3 regions of the Dehalogenimonas sp. THU2 genome follow, and region 3 is predicted to be linked to each of the others. Evidence: riboswitches for the same ligand, from Rfam matches in the RefSeq annotation. Region 3 holds a riboswitch; each other region holds the start of a gene.
The links. A riboswitch is a leader RNA that binds a small molecule or an ion and turns the genes downstream of it on or off. The one in region 3 is predicted to bind molybdenum cofactor.
Positions count from the first base shown of each region.

Region 1 (5,312 bases), on a different contig from region 3:
CTGGCCGGTTTTAAGCAGGGAGGTGGCCTCGCCGGTGCCGACGACACAGGGGATTCCCAGTTCGCGGCTGACGATGGCGGCGTGGGAGGTGCGGCCGCCGCGGTTGGTGACGATAGCTGCCGCCCGTTTCATGGCGGGTACGAAATCCGGGGTGGTCATCTCCGCCACCAGGATATCGCCGGTGAAGACCTGGTCGATGTTGGCGGGGTCCAGGATGATCTTGACCGGACCGGAAGCCAAGCCGGGGGAAGCGGCGGCGCCGGACAGCAGGATCGGGCGCTTGATCTCCGGTTCCATCTCGGTGCTTTCCTTGATGGCGGTGACGGGGCGGGACTGGACGATGAAAATATCGCCGTTCTCCTTGGCCCACTCGATGTCCTGCGGTACGCCGTAATGTTTCTCGATATGAATGGCCAGTTCCGCCAGCTTGATGACGTCATCGTCCGAAAGCTTCTGCTGCTCCTGTCTGGCGGCGGGAACGCCCTGCCAGTAGTTGGAGCCCTCGGCGCCGGCCTCAATATTACCGGTGTTACGCACCAGCCGCCGGTCCTGGTGGCTGATTCGGCGCGAAACAATGGAAGGACCTTCTTTGTCGATGATGAAAAGATCGGGCGTGATTTCACCCGATACCAGCCCTTCACCCAGACCGTAGATGGCCTCGATGACGATCTTGGAGGGGTCGTTGGTGATGGGTTCGATGGTGAAGACGACGCCGGAAGTCACCGATTGCACCATGCGCTGCACGGGCACGGCGATGCCGACCTGGAAATGATCGAAGCGCTGTTCAACGCGGTAATATACGGCGCGGGGCTCGAAAAGCGAGGCCCAGCATTTCTGGACCGCCGCCACCACGGCGTCTCCGCCTTCTATGTTCAAATAGGTGCTCTGCTGGCCGGCAAAGGAGGCTTCCGGCAGATCTTCCGCCGTGGCCGAGGATCTGACCGCCACCAGTCCCTCACCGAGGGTGGCATAAGCTTCCTTGATCTTCCCCGCCAGGTCCGGCGGCAGGGGCGTGTCCATGATAAGCTGTTTGACCGCGCCGGCGGCGGCGGTCAGGGCTTTGGAGTCTTCCACGTCCAGGTTTTCCAGCGCTGATTTGATCCGGGGTTGCAACTCGGAAGCAGCGATAAAATCATAATACGCGTTGGCTGTTACGATAAAGCCAGGAGGAACCGGAATCTTTGCGGCGGTCATTTCGCCCAGATTGGCGCCTTTACCACCGACTATGGGAATGTCATTCTTGGTTACCTGGTTGAACCAGACAATCGCCTCCGGCGTCTTCTGCATTCCTCTTGTCTCCTTCCAGACAGCTAGATGTTTTCTGGGTACGCACCTGAATCAGGGTATGACGCTTTTCTTGGAAACTCCGGTAGACCTTTTATCGGCAAAGGCTAACTATTCTACTATAAACCGGACTCATTGTGAAGAGCCTTGCTAATCCCCGCGGAAATATTCTACCACGGCTGGGCGTCAACACGTGTTTACTTCATTGACACCCCATGACCATAAAGGTAGAATTGGGCAGGTTTAACAAGGCTAACCGCGCATTGGAGGCTCCCGAAAATAATGATAGAAATGACCATTGAGAGCATACGTGTCAGCCTGGTGAATTATCAGCGGGTGGTCATGCTCAAAGAAAAAAATACCCTGCGTTATCTGCCGATCTGGATCGGTTCCGCCGAGGCGCAGGCCATCGCCATCCGGCTGCAGGAAGGCATTCAGGTGCAGCGGCCGATGACCCACGACCTCCTGGCGACGACCATCGAGGTGCTGGGCGCCAAGGTGGAGCACGTTATCGTCAACGACCTCAAGAACGATACCTTCTACGCCAAGATACTGCTCAACTTCGGCGGCAACCAGCTTGAGATAGATTCCCGGCCCTCCGACGCGCTGGCGCTGGCGGTCAGGGTGGACGTGCCCATCTACGCCGACGAATCGGTGCTGGACAAGGCAGGCATCGTCCTGGAACGCGAGAGCGAAGGCGGCGCCGATGCGCTGGAAGCTATCGATGGCACCGCCGACGTTTCCGAAAAGCGCAAAAAAGCCAGCGAGGACGAGATCAAGAAGATGAGCGCCTTCCGCGATTTCATCGACAACCTCGACCTTGAGGATTTCGACAAGCGGAAATCGTAGGGGTTAAAACGGCAGACCGAAGAGGGCGCTTTCAAGCGCCCTCTTTTTTTACGGTATTCACGGGGAAACTGGCAAGCAGATTATGGCGGCTTTGAGATCGTTTCGCCGGAGGCTCACGATGACGGTTTGTTTTATCGTTGATTCCGTCATGGAACCAGGGCTGGTGGCTATGAGATTGCCACGTCGCTTCGCTCCTCGCAGTGACGGTTAAATAATGTCTGTTTGAATTTGACTTCGCTCTACGTCTATGGCAAAATCTGGTACTATATCGGGCAGTACTAATCGGCATCGACCGAAAATTAACAATTTTATAATCTCCGAATTTGCACTGACCTAAAACAGATGTCACGGGGTGCAAACGGTGTCCTGACTCCGTCAGGACCGAGGGTACAGATGGAAACGCCTGTGCCTCCCATTATTGGAAAGGGGAAATTATGTTTAAATAATATATATTTTAGAGTGCTCTCTTTTTGGGGCACTCTTTTTTTATTTTCTCCGGTACCGTTTACCCCTGAAGAATCGAACGAAAATAATAACGATGCGAGGACGTTGATGAAAACCAGAATGGTATTGCTGCTGATGGCAGCCTTAATGACTTTGAGCGTTGCCGGGTGCGGCGATGCGGAAGCGATTACTCCGCCTCAGACAACCGCGCCGGCGCAAACAACAGCGCCGCCACTGACCACCCAGGAGCCCCAGGTACAATGGAGCGTAAACGTCCAGGTGATCGGTAAAACACCGGTTACGATCACCCATGAGGACGCCGCAAAGATCGGTCCGGTAGATATCGTCGCCGCCATCAAAGATGGGAATAATGTCCTGCCGGCACACACCTTCAAATGTATCCTGCTCGTCGACCTGCTGGAATACATCGGGTTGAAAACGTTCACAGTTATTACCATCGAGAGTGCCGGCGTCACTGTGGAAATTACTCCGGACAGGATCGATGCCGCTGCCGCAGGGTTTGCCTGGATGGTTGACGGGGAAGCGTTGAATGCCAGCACCGGATTGGTCAAGTGGGTGAATCACAACCGAGGGCCGAAACACTGGGCTGACAATGTGACGCTGATCACCGTCATTGAGTAAATTCAACTTCAAAAAGCCGGGTTTATTCGCCCTGCTGATTATCGGGCCGCTTTTGATTATGCTGGTATCGCTTTTTATCGGCCGGTACCCTTTGTCGGTGTCAGAAGTGCTTCAAGCTCTGGCTTTCCAACTGGGTCTGGGGAATGCCGATGTCCCGGCCACGCATATCAACGTGGTCTGGGACATCCGGCTGCCCCGAGCAATTTTAGGGGCGGCGGTAGGCGCCAGCCTGGCGGTCAGCGGCGCGTCCTTCCAAGGCATGTTCCGCAATCCGCTGGTAAGCTCCAACATCCTGGGGGTATCTTCAGGCGCGGGTTTCGGCGCCGCCCTGGCTATAATCTTGTTTCAGGGTCAGGCGGTATATATTTATTTGTTTGCCTTCGCCTTCGGCCTGCTGGCGGTCGTGCTCAGTTACATGATCGGTGTGACCTATAAAATCGCACCCACCATAATGCTGGTACTCGGCGGCGTGGTGGTGTCATCCATATTTGCTTCCCTGATTTCGCTCCTGAAATATCTGGCTGATCCCTATGACCAACTGCCGAGTATCGTTTTTTGGTTGATGGGCAGTCTGGCAACCGCACAATTCTCGGATATTCTGATCTCTGCCATACCGATGGCGGTCGGGGTTTTAGGGTTGCTTCTAATGAGATGGCGGCTGAATGTCCTGTCCATGGGGGATGTGGAAGCCAGGGCGCTGGGGGTTAATGTCATGATTTCCAAGAGCCTGGCCATTTTTTTCGCCACTATTGCTACAGCGGGAGCAGTCAGCGTCAGCGGGATTATCGGCTGGGTGGGACTGGTGATTCCCCATATCGGCAGAATGCTGGTCGGCACCAATCACAACCTGTTGATTCCCGTTTCCCTGTCGCTAGGCGCCATGTACCTGGTGCTGATAGATAATATCGCCCGGACACTTACCGGGGCGGAAATCCCCCTGGGAATTTTAACTTCTCTCATCGGCGGTCCGTTTTTCATCTATTTGATCAAGCGAACCAAGGCAAGGGGATGGTAACCATCCGTCATGATTAACGTCACCAATGCTTCATTTTCATACGGTAAGGGTGACGTGTTCCGGGACGTCAATCTACAGGTCAACCGCGGTGAGATCTATTGCCTTCTGGGGCCGAACGGCTGCGGCAAATCCACGCTGATATTATGCATACTCGGCGTCCTGAAAACAGCCAACGGCAGCGTTTCACTGGATGGTCAGGACATCCGCGATCTAAAGCCCCGGGATATCGCACGGTTGGCGGCCTATATACCCCAGGTACACGAGAAACCGTTCCCATATAAGGTTATCGATGTCGTCCTCATGGGTAGAACAGCCTACAGCGGCACTTTTTCGCCGCCGTCAGCCCAGGACCGGATAATCGCTGAAGAAGCGTTGGCAAAGGCCGGTATCGCCCAATTCGCCGAACGCCCTTACACCCAACTTAGCGGCGGCGAGACGCAATTGGTGATAGTAGCAAGGGCGCTGGCCCAGCAGACACCAATACTGGTCCTGGACGAGCCGACCTCCCACCTTGATTTCCACAATGAATTATATTTTCTGCAGTCCATTGTCAGACTGGTTCAGGAGTCCAACCTGACAGTGGTCATGGCCACCCACTCGCCCAACCATGCTTTTTACTTTGAGGGCTCCGGGATCAACACCAGGGTTGGGTTGATGAATCATCAAATAATCGCAGTTCAGGGCAGCCCGTCCGCCGCTCTTACTGAAGAAAATATGGCAAAAACCTTCAACATCCGATCCAAAGTCGTTTGTTACCAATGGGAAGGTGTTGATTTGAAACAGATCATACCTCTTGAAATCACTGATACGGTTCCTGAAAGGAAGTTTTAACATGAAGCTGAAATCATCTTTCATCGTCGTCTCGCTGTTATTGCTGGGTTCGTTACTACCTGGCTGCAACAACCAGCAACCACCGGAAAACCAGGAAGATACCGTTACCGTGGTGGACAGCGCCGGCAGGACCGTTGAAGTTCCTGCCAATGTCCGAAGGATCGCCGCTCTGTATTCATTCGCCGCATATACCGTCTGCCTGCTGGGACGTGGTAATGACCTGGTGGGAGTACCGGGTGGCCTCCAG
Region 1 covers NZ_JBDLLU010000005.1:87,127-92,438, forward strand. The annotation lists gene ppsA (phosphoenolpyruvate synthase) at 1-1,287, opposite strand, end outside; gene ABFB09_RS04020 (bifunctional nuclease family protein) at 1,567-2,133, shown strand; molybdenum cofactor riboswitch at 2,437-2,578, shown strand; gene ABFB09_RS04025 (hypothetical protein) at 2,686-3,219, shown strand; gene ABFB09_RS04030 (iron ABC transporter permease) at 3,278-4,234, shown strand; gene ABFB09_RS04035 (ABC transporter ATP-binding protein) at 4,244-5,065, shown strand; gene ABFB09_RS04040 (ABC transporter substrate-binding protein) at 5,067-5,312, shown strand, end outside.
Region 1: linked by a shared signal. The riboswitch ahead of ABFB09_RS04025 (hypothetical protein) and the one ahead of ABFB09_RS05860 (substrate-binding domain-containing protein) in region 3 are both predicted to bind molybdenum cofactor.

Region 2 (5,312 bases), on a different contig from region 3:
CGTTCATACACCAGGACCGGCGCGATCATGGGATGATAGGCCAGGATAATGACGGCGCCGAACTCGCTCATGCTCCGAGCCCACATCATAAGGCCGCCGCTTAAAATGTTGCGCCGGGCCAGCGGCAGGGCGACCTGGATGAAAGCCTGAGAGGGGGAGGCGCCCAGAGTCCGGGCGACGCCGATCAGCCGGTCATCAATGCGGCTGAAGCCATCGCGGGCGGCGTTCAACAGGAACGGCACGCTGACGAAGAGCATGGCGATGATGATCCCGGCTATGGAATCGACGAATTCGATGCCAACATCCTCGAATCTCTGGCCGACCCAGAAACTGCGGCCGAAGACGAAGAGAAGAGCGATGCCGGCAGCGGAATGGGGAATGACTACCGGCAGGTTGACCACCCCTTCCAGCAGCCGTTTACCGGGGAACCGGTAGTGGGCTAACAGGTAGGCCAGGGGCACGCCCAAAACCAAACCGATCGCCGTAGCCGCCAGGGCGGCCAGGATAGTCAGGCCGATGGAACTCATGACCACGCTGTCGGTCAGTGTCTCCAACAGCCGTCCGGTCTCAGCGGAGAAGATCAGTCGGCCCAGCGGCAGGACGATGAAAAGGACCAGGGTCGCCCCCAGCAAGGAAAATACCACCGGCAGCCACGAATTCTTTGGGCGTCTTCGACTCTTAGCCATCAATTCGGGTGGACCATCGGATTACCTGAACAGGTTTTTCAAATCGTCCGGCAGGGAGGCCGGGTTGTCACAGCGCGGGGGTATGAGAGGGGGGTGTGAGTGCTCGTTCATGATGGCCTGCCCTTCCGCGCTCAACAGGAATTCGATGAACAGCGCCGCTTCATCCGGGTGGGAGGCGGAGGCGGGGATGGTAATACCGTAGAAGATGGGTTCGCCGAGGAAAACGGGGGTGACAGAGGCGAAGCGCCGGAAGTCCAGGGTGACTTTAACCGTGGAATACAAATCCTGGAACTCTTCACGGCTGAAGTCGATCTCCGGCGGCAGCGCCAGGAAATTCAAGCCATGCTGTTCGGCTACGCTCTCGTACTCGAAGGCGTAATCGATTTGGCCCGCCTCGAGCAGGGACAGCAACTGGACAGAGAAACCCCTCAGGGCGATATGCCGGGTCCGCGCCTCGATGAGTTCCGGAACGACGATGTTAAAACCGTTCCCTTCATCCAGCGAGCGTACCGGCCCGGTGAGGTTGAAGGTGAAGAGATTCTCGAAGATGGTGTTGTCGTCGTAGTAAGCTTCCGCGAGTTGGGCAATCATCAGTGTACGGTAACCCACCGCATCCAGCCGGGGGTCGGCCAAACCCAGCCGGACCTCTTCCCGGTTCAATATCTCGAACCAGTTGCCGGCGTCAATCTCATCGCTGTAAAGACTGTCATCTGTATAAGCGATGCCGAGCCGGTTGCCGGCGAACTGGATCGTCCAATCGGCGTAGGACTCGGTGGTGTTCGGCAATAGTGTGGGATACATGAGGAGCGGAATGAGCGAATAGTCCGCCACAGCCACCACATCGATGTCGTCATGAATCTCGGTGACATGGCGTATCACCTGGATGCTGCCATGGCCTTCCATGAGGACATCGATATGGGGATATTTGCTCTCAAAGGCTTTTTCAATAGCCTCGAAGGGCACCAGCAGACTGCCGGCTTCAAAAACTACCAGCTTCGTACTAGTTTGCTCGCCGCTGCAACCGGTAGACGCCGGGAGGGTACACGACGCTACCAGGAGACCTGCCAACAACAGTCCGATCCGCTTCATTCCGCTCTCTCCGGGGTAAACATTATGGGAAGATGATCTTGATCGATACAATCAGACTGACCATCTGGCCTTTGGTTAGGCCTTCGCCGACCAGTCGCAGCGGGAAGAAGGCTTCTGACAACATTTCACCGTTCATCTTGAAAGCGACGATTATCTTGTCATTGCGCTTTACCAGTTCGGAGGAGATGGTCCGGGAGAAACCGTCGGATGCGGTAACCTGGATCTGGTATCCGGCATTCGCCAGGTCGTCGTTGAAGGCGATATCGCGCTGGTGCTTCTGGCCGTCGTCGACCCAGCCCAGCAGGCGCCACAGGGGGATACCCTGCCAGACGTTGCCATCCGGGTCGGTCCATTCCGCGCCGTGGCAGCCGGGGGTAGCGCCGGATTCGAAAGTGGCGTAATCCATCTCTTCGGTGATGCCACCTTCCAACATGAGGGTCCAGGTGGCGGCCGCCTCGATAATCTCGATCTTGGTGACCCATTTGACCCACCAGTGGCCTTCGGTGACGGTGGTATCATTAGCTAGGATGACCATGCGAAGGGGGCCGTCGGAATCCGGGATTTCATTGCCTGACTGTTCGTAAGCGATGATGGGGATCAGGGGCGGGGGATTGGAAAGTTCATTACCGCTGGCCACGTCGAAGGCGGTGAAGTAGCCTTCCGTGATCTGACGGTGGGACAGCGTCATGGTGTAGCCGTCCTTGGCTTCCACGCGTACGGCGTTAGCTTCGGTGATGCCACCGATCTGGCTGAGCAGGTCGGCGATGGATACGCCCTTGAATCCCTGGGGAGCGATGATGCGGCCGGTGGAGTTCATAAGGCCAGCCTGTCCATCTTTGGCGCTTAGTGCCTTGAGCTGGTTGAAGGTCAATTCCTTGGTCTGGGTGCCGTTGACCAGTGTCAGGACCAACGGGGAGTCATCGACGGTCGGAGTTGCTTCCTTCGGAGTGCAACCGCCCGCGATAGCCATGAGCAGAGCCAGTGTGGTGGCAACGATGATAAGGGGCTTGAGTTTCCTGAGCCAGGTACGCATAGAACCTCCTGAGAATCTTCTACTGCGCGCCTTGACGGAGGTAACTCTTCGTTAAATGGAGAAGGGATAGCTATGCAGCCATACCAATGAAATGAAAAAAAGAGACACTTATAGAATCAAGCGTCTCTTCAGGTGCAATACCAAACTTTCACTGGCTCTCCTCTTTCCAAATACGGGAGGCACCGGTGTTTCCACCTGTACCCTCGGAGCTTTGCAGCTCACCGGTTCCGCAACCATGACATTTGTTTTAGGTCGTCGGAACTCGAAGAGTTACCGCCATTTCGGCGGAGTTGAAGGGGATTATAACAGCGCGTTTCTTAGATGTCAAAAGGCTTTGGTGTCAATAACTGATTGGTAGTTCATTCAATCTATTGACAATGGTACATTTTGCTCCTATGATGGTCATCAATAAAAATACTTGAACAGGTATTCAACCTGCGAGAGAATGAAAGGGGTCCAAATGCGGCGCGTACTGACGTCACTCGGAATCGTCCTCATCGCCTTTGCCCTGGTCTGGTTGTATTTCATCTTCCCCGGCATGGCCAAACTTCCGGAGGATTACACAGCGGAATACCGTTTTGAAGGCACGGTGCAGGTGTTCAATCCGTCGACCGGTTCTCTGGTGCCTATCAATACCAAGATGGAGCGGACCCTGGATGCGACGGGTGTTAACGATGCCGGCGCGCTTATTATTCAGCAGGTCATTAAATTCACTGAAGCGACCTCAGGTGCCCCGTTATCAGCGATCAACCCGGCTCTGGCCGCGCTAGATTCGACTGAAACGTACGCCGTGGACCGTTCGACCCGAGAGAACGTAACGGGCGGCGATAAGTCACGCAGCGGCCAGTTCACCTTCCCGGCCGACGTCCAACAGGAGACCTACCAGGTCTGGTCGGCGACAACAGGAAGTGCATTACCGGCGACCTTTGTTCGTGAAGAGACGATTCAGGGCGTCAAAGTATATACCTTCAACATCGACAGTAAAGGTAACGCCTACCCCGCCGCCGCCAACGGAGCGCCCCAGACGGTGGACGTGTTCACCATCATATCGGTTGAACCTATCAGCGGCACACCGGTCTTTACCACCAGCAAGACTACCATCAATATGCAGGTAGCTCCGACTACCTCGATCCCGGTGTTGATCAACGAAATCACTTTTACCGATGACACTGTCGAAGACGCGGCGGAAGAAGGTGCGGCCAACCGCAACCTGATCCTTGTGGCGAGCGTTTATGCGTTCTGGGGTGCTATCGGGTTAGGTTTGGTACTGCTTGTGATCGGGGTCACCAGGAAAAGCTAAGTCCCAGAACACTTTGGAATAGAATACGAAAGGGAGGCTCGAAGGAGCCTCCCTTTTTTAATGGAAGTTAGTTACACCCTCACCTTTAATTCCTCTCCCCCTTCGACAGGCTCAGGGCAGGCCTCAAGGGAGAGGAAGATGGGAAAGTACGCTAACCCAGCGCCGACACCACTGCCACGGCATAGTCCCGGCTGTGAGACAGGCTGACGGCGAGGCTGGTGATGCCAAGTTCTGAGGCAATCGATTTTGCCCGCCCGTAAAGCCTGATCTCCGGGCGTTGGCCTGGTTCAGCGATCACTTCGATATCACGGTAAATCAATTCCTTGCAACCCAGCGCCTTGACCACCGCTTCCTTGGCGGCGAAACGGGCGGCCAGGGACGGTAATTTGCTGCGGTAGAGTGACACTTCGGCATCGGTGAAAACCCGGGCCAGAAAGTTCTCGCCCCAGCGGGATATGGCGGTTTCGATGCGCGATATTTCGATAATATCCACGCCAAGGTACTGGTTCATACGGGCGCCTCGCAGGGGGCTTTTTCCAGCCTGATGGCAGCTACTTTCAGCTCCGGTATCCGGGCTACCGGGTCAAAAGCCGGGCTGGTCAGGATATTGGTGGCTGTTTCCGGGAAATGGAAGGTCATGAAGACTACTCCCGGTGCCAGCCGCCCGCTGACCCGGGCCACGGCAGTTACCGAGCCGCGGCGGGAAGTGACCGTGACATTCTCACCGTCAGCGATACCCAGACGGTCAGCGTCGCTCGATGCGATTTCTAGTGTCTCCTGCGATTGCAGCACCTTGAGTCCCCCGACCCGGCGCGTCATGGTGCCGGTGTGGAAGTGATACGGGCTGCGGCCGGTGGTCAGGATGAAGGGATACTCATCGTCAGGCTGCTCGGCCGAGGGGCGGTATTCAAGAGCCTTGAACGCGCCTTTACCGCGGCTGAATCGTTCGACGTGAAGTATCGGCGTGCCGGGGTGGGTTGGGGTGGGGCAGGGCCATTGAAGACCGCCGGTTTCCAGCCGCTCCCAGGTTATGCCGCCGTAGCTGGGGGTGAGCGATCGCATCTCATCGAATATTCGATCGGGACCGGTGTAATCGAACCCCTTGCCGCCCAACCGCTTACCCAGTTCGTTGGTTATCCACCAGTCGGGCCGGGAGTCGCCGATAGGGGCGACGGCGCGGCGGACCCGCTGCACCCGGCGTTCC
Region 2 covers NZ_JBDLLU010000003.1:141,577-146,888, forward strand. The annotation lists gene ABFB09_RS02620 (ABC transporter permease) at 1-686, opposite strand, end outside; gene wtpA (tungstate ABC transporter substrate-binding protein WtpA) at 708-1,775, opposite strand; gene ABFB09_RS02630 (molybdopterin-dependent oxidoreductase) at 1,798-2,808, opposite strand; molybdenum cofactor riboswitch at 2,952-3,088, opposite strand; gene ABFB09_RS02635 (porin PorA family protein) at 3,269-4,108, shown strand; gene acpS (holo-ACP synthase) at 4,260-4,619, opposite strand; gene fdhF (formate dehydrogenase subunit alpha) at 4,616-5,312, opposite strand, start outside.
Region 2: linked by a shared signal. The riboswitch ahead of ABFB09_RS02630 (molybdopterin-dependent oxidoreductase) and the one ahead of ABFB09_RS05860 (substrate-binding domain-containing protein) in region 3 are both predicted to bind molybdenum cofactor.

Region 3 (5,312 bases):
AAGGAAACGGTTACCGGTTCAGCCAAAGCCGAATACAAACACAAAAAGCAGACCGGCGGCCACGGCCAATACGGACATGTGGTGCTAGAGGTTGAAGCTTTGCCCTCCGGCAGCGGCGTCGAGTTTGTGGATAAGGTGGTTGGCGGTTCGGTGCCTCGGAACTATATCCCGGCGGTGGAAAAAGGCATCAAAGAAGCTGTGCAGGAAGGCGGCTCCCTGGGGTTCCCCATTGTCGACGTACGCGCTATTTTATGCGACGGCAGCTTCCATCCGGTGGATTCCTCAGAGATCTGCTTCAAAATCGCCGGCGCGGGCGCGCTCAAAAAGGGCATGGAGTCGGCGGGGCCGATTCTCCTCGAACCCGTCGTATCGCTGCATATTACGGTACCTTCCAGCGTGGTCGGCGATGTTATCGGCGATCTGAATACCAAGCGCGCCCAAGTGCAGGGCATCAACCCGGAAGGCGACCTCAGTATGATCGACGCGAAAGCGCCCTTGGCAGAGGTGCAGCGCTATGCGATCGACCTTAAGAGCCTGACGCATGGCCGAGGCTATTTTAAGATGGTTTTCGATCATTATCAGCAGGTGCCTTCCCACCTAACACAGAAACTGGTGGCCGAACGTGCCGCGGAAACGGCGGCGACTCAGAGCAACCATTAAGACACGCATTGTTACTGGGGCGTCAAACAAAGGGAGGGTTTTTACCCTCCCTTTTCTATTGGCCGGGGCAATTACCTTTAGCTGTATGAATGGCGGTGGCTTTCATACTAGCAAAGACGTGTTTACCGATAACCAGCCCCAGATCGGTGGCCGCCTGTTGGGTGACGACTGCCATCAACGGCAAGCCACCGCAGTCTAATTCAAGCCGGACTAGCGGACTGACCAGGCTTAGGCGGGTGATGGTGCCCGGCAAACGGTTACGGGCGCTGGTTCTATCATCGGTAATTGAGATGATGATATCTTCCGGCCGAATGAAAAGATCAACGGTATCTTCGATGTTGAAATATCCGACAGCCTGAATAATATGTCCGTTTACGGCAGCGGTGAATAGCCCGTTATCTGATCCGGTGACAGTGCCGTTCCAGATATTCTCCACGCCAATAAATTCCGCTACGGCGCGACAAGCCGGAGACATGAATATTTCTGATGGCTTGCCTAGTTGCAGTAATTCCCCGGCTACCAGTACCCCGATGCGATCAGCCAGCCGCTGTCCCTGAGCCAGGTCATGTGTTGTCATCACTACGGTCAGGTTGCGCGCTTGAATTACACTGGAAATCAGCTCCTCAACCATAGTGGTGGCTAGGGGATCAAGGTTAGCAGTCGGTTCATCCAGAAATATTATTTCCGGGTGGGTTACAAGTGCCCGCGCCAGAGCGACGCGCTGGGTTTCGCCACCGGAAAGAGTTTTGGCATGACGGCCGGCATAGCTGTCCATCTTCACCAGCGCCAGGGCATCGGTTACCCGTTCTTCAATGAAGGTATTTTTCATTCCTCGCCAGCGCAACGGCTGAGCCACGTTCTCAAAGACGCTGGTGGAGAACACCAGCGGTTTCTGGTGGACAAAGGCCATACGCCGGCGCAAAGGCAAACGATCAGTTTTGTTACTCACGGTTTGGTTGAACAGTGTGATACTACCGGATGAAGGCGATTCCAGCAGATCCAGAAGGCGGATCAGTGTACTCTTACCCGCTCCGGAAGGGCCGATGACGGCTAAAGTTTCTCCCATTGAAATGTCTAGAATAACGTTTTTCAAGACTTCAGTCTGGTTGTATCGTCGGGATAAATTGTGGGTCTGCAGAATAGACATGGACTATTCTTCCACTCTTTTGATCATATGAATTTCTCGTTGCTGAAGCCAGCCAAGCCCGAAATTGATGATAAGGGCAATCGCCAACAGAATTATACCTAAGGCAATAGACAGTTCAATATCGCCACGTCCGGTTTCCAGAGAGATGGCAGTGGTTAATACACGTGTGTATCCGCTGATGTTACCGCCGATCATCAACGCCAAACCAACTTCGGAAATGGCGCGGCCGAACCCCAGGATAAAGGCGGTAAATATAGCAAACCGGGCCTCTTTGATCATCATCACACCCATCTGCCAGCGACTGGCTCCCAGCGCTACGGCCGTTTCCTTGGCCTGGCGGTCAATACCGGAATGAGCGGAGATTACCAAGCCAAGCATTAGCGGAGTTACCAGTAATGCCTGACCGATAATCATGATGGTGGGAGTGAACAACAGACCGAATTCACCCAGCGGCCCGGCGCGGGAAAACAGCATAAAGACCAGCAGGCCGACGAGAACTGTCGGCAGGCTGAACAGGGTATTGATGAAACTGATGAGAGCCCTTTTTCCACGGAAAGTGGAGTGAAAGATAAGGGCTCCCAAGGGTAACGCAATGGATGCCGCAACTACGCTGGCGGTCGCTGATATGCTCAGCGACCGCCAGGAAATCTCGAAAACTTCAGAGTCAAGCGATATGATCAGCTCAACAGCCTTTTGCAAGCCTTGCCAAATTGCGTCCAATTTATCCTAACTTGTCGGTTCTACGCCATAGGTTGGGTTGAATAGTGGGGCGCCATAATCTTTAACGCCGTACTGTCCAATGATATCCTGTATTTCCTTAGACATCAACCACTCAGCCATGATCTTGGCTGCCTCAGCGTTACGAACGCCGGGGACATTCGCCGGGTTAACCGGAATGGCCGCATACACGTTTAAGAGGATGGCCCCCTGGTCAACGGCTATGGTCAAGCCGGTATCGGCTTTGTACGCCAGGAAGGTGCCGATATCAGCTATAGTATAAGCTCCGAACTCTTTGGCTTTGAGGAGTGTTGCACCCATGCCGCCTGAGGCGTCAATGTACCATGAGCCAGAAGTACGAACTGTCTCGTAGTTAAAGCCGGCAGCCGCCCAGATAGCCTTTTCTTTGGCGTGAGTACCGGAATTGTCACCACGGGAAACAAATTTAGCTGTACCGGAGTCAGCCAGTTTTTTGAAAGCCGCTTCCGGAGATAACCCTTTCAATCCTAAAGGATCATTAGCCGGGCCAACAATGACAAAATAGTTGCTGGCAAAAACATAACGCTGAGTGCCGAAACCACCGGCGATGAAAGCTTCTTCCTGTGACTTTGAATGTACAACAACGATATCCACGTCTCCGCGTTTACCAAATTCCAACGCTATACCGGTGCCGTTGGACATGACGTCAACTTCAACGCCATATTTTTTTTCAAACATGGGCTCCAGAAGCGCCCACAGGCCAGTATCATACAGACTGGTGGTGGTGGAGACCCTTAACCTGATGCTCGGGTCGAGAACACTCAGCCCTTCATCGTCCGTGGCAGTAGGGTCGGGGTTGGGGGTTTCGGTGCCGCAACCGATGGCGGCAAAAGAAATCAGCATCAGTGAGAACATCACCGCTGCCAGTTTTGACCAGAATTTTTTCATAACACACCCTTTATTCATTATATTTTCCCGATAAAAAAGCACCTCTTTTTTAAGGAGGTGCGCGGCCAGACAATGTCTCAGTCATGGCTTTTTCTCCTTTCCAAATCGCGGGAGGCGGCGCCGTTTTCAGCATCGCCCTTGGGGTGGTTTGCCCCACCCACCGGTCTTTTCACCATGGCCTTCGGAGAAGGATTTAGGTTCCAAGACTTCGGAGACAGATATTAAATTAGAGCTATGTTAACACAGGGTACTAGTACCGGTCAACCGATGTCACTTCCCGGTCATCTCCTTTACCTTGCCTATAAGCGCCGGCAGTACCTTCTTCCAGTCGCCGGTGACGCCGTACGCCGCCGCCTTGAAGATGTTGGCCTCGGCGTCTTTATTGATGGCGACTAGGGTCTTGGTGCCGGAAACACCGGACAGGTGCTGGCTTGAACCGGAAATGCCGACGGCAATATATAGTTCAGGGGCGATCACCTTACCGGTGATGCCGATCTGGCCGCTCTCCGGCCACCAGCCCTGGTCGCAAGGAGGGCGGGAGGCGCCGACACCTCCACCGAGCAGGTCGGCCAGTTCCTTAAGCTGGGTAAAACCTTCCGGCCCGCCTAATCCCCGGCCGCCGCCGACGACCACCTTGGCATCTTCCAGACGGGGGCCTTCTTCTTTGATCTTGATCTGTTCAAGGACGCGGATCGCTGTCGTCGAGTCAGCCGGCTGCAGTTCGATGATCTCGGCTTGGCGATTTTCATTGACGGTTGCCGGGGAAAACGCCTTGGGGCGGATGCTTGCGATTCCGGGTCCGGTCTCGATGATGAAATCAGCCAGGGCGTTGCCGCCGTAGACCGGGCGGGTGAATACGATCTCATCACCATCGGCGCGGACGGCAACGATGTCGGTTACCGCGGCGGTTTGGAGTCTGGCGGCGAGCAAAGGCGCCAGGTCCCGGCCCAGATCATTCTCCACCATCAGGATGAACCTGGGGTTTACATCACTGGCCAGCCGGGTGACGATGGTCGCTGCGGTGTCGTCCATGATGGCGCCGGCCTCGGCGGTGAAGACCTTGGTCGCGCCGAGGCTGCCGAGAATTGTGGCGGCGGATTGGACGTTGGAGCCGATGAGCAGTATGTCGATACCTTCGTTCGATCCGGTGTCGATGGCCTGAGCCGCGCCCATAAGCTCGGCGGCGGATGATGATGGTGTGCCGTCTTTGACTTCGATGATGATTAAGATACCTTTGTTGTGGTTCATGGGATTTCACCCTCTCACATTCGCTTCGCTCAGTGCGAGCCTTTAGTTCGAAAAAATTGAGAAATATTAAATCAGTTTCAGTTCGCGCAATTTTAGGGCGAGGTTGACGCCCTGTTCTTCCGGGGTATCCCCGGAAATAATCTCACATTTGGCTTCGCGTTGCGGTTGATACAGTTTCAGGAGTTTCACCCTGCGTCCTGCCTCACCTGTCGAGGTGATTTCAGTCCCGATATCCGCCGCTTTCCAAACCGCCGGTTCCTTCTTTTTGGCGGCCAGCACGCCCCTGATGTTGGGCAGGCGCAGCTTGCCGATCTCGCTCGCTACGGTGACGACCGCCGGGATTGGCGCTTCGACGACTTCGTAGCCATCGGAGGTTACTCTTTCGATGCGGAGCCTGCCGCCGGCTGAATCGATTTTGCGAGCGCGGCTGACCACGGGCAGGTCCAGCGCACCGGTGACCAGCAAGCCGACCTGGCCGGCGTCCCAGTCAGCGGCCTGACGGCCGGTAAGGATGACATCGAACTGCCCGATCTTCTTCACGGCCAGGGTCAGGGCGTGAGCGGTGCCGGCACTGTCGCTGCCCTCGAAGACGGAGTCATCGACGAGGATGAGT
Region 3 covers NZ_JBDLLU010000009.1:5,004-10,315, reverse strand. The annotation lists gene fusA (elongation factor G) at 1-660, shown strand, start outside; gene ABFB09_RS05870 (ABC transporter ATP-binding protein) at 716-1,807, opposite strand; gene ABFB09_RS05865 (ABC transporter permease) at 1,811-2,527, opposite strand; gene ABFB09_RS05860 (substrate-binding domain-containing protein) at 2,534-3,451, opposite strand; molybdenum cofactor riboswitch at 3,529-3,677, opposite strand; gene ABFB09_RS05855 (electron transfer flavoprotein subunit alpha/FixB family protein) at 3,722-4,699, opposite strand; gene ABFB09_RS05850 (electron transfer flavoprotein subunit beta/FixA family protein) at 4,766-5,312, opposite strand, start outside.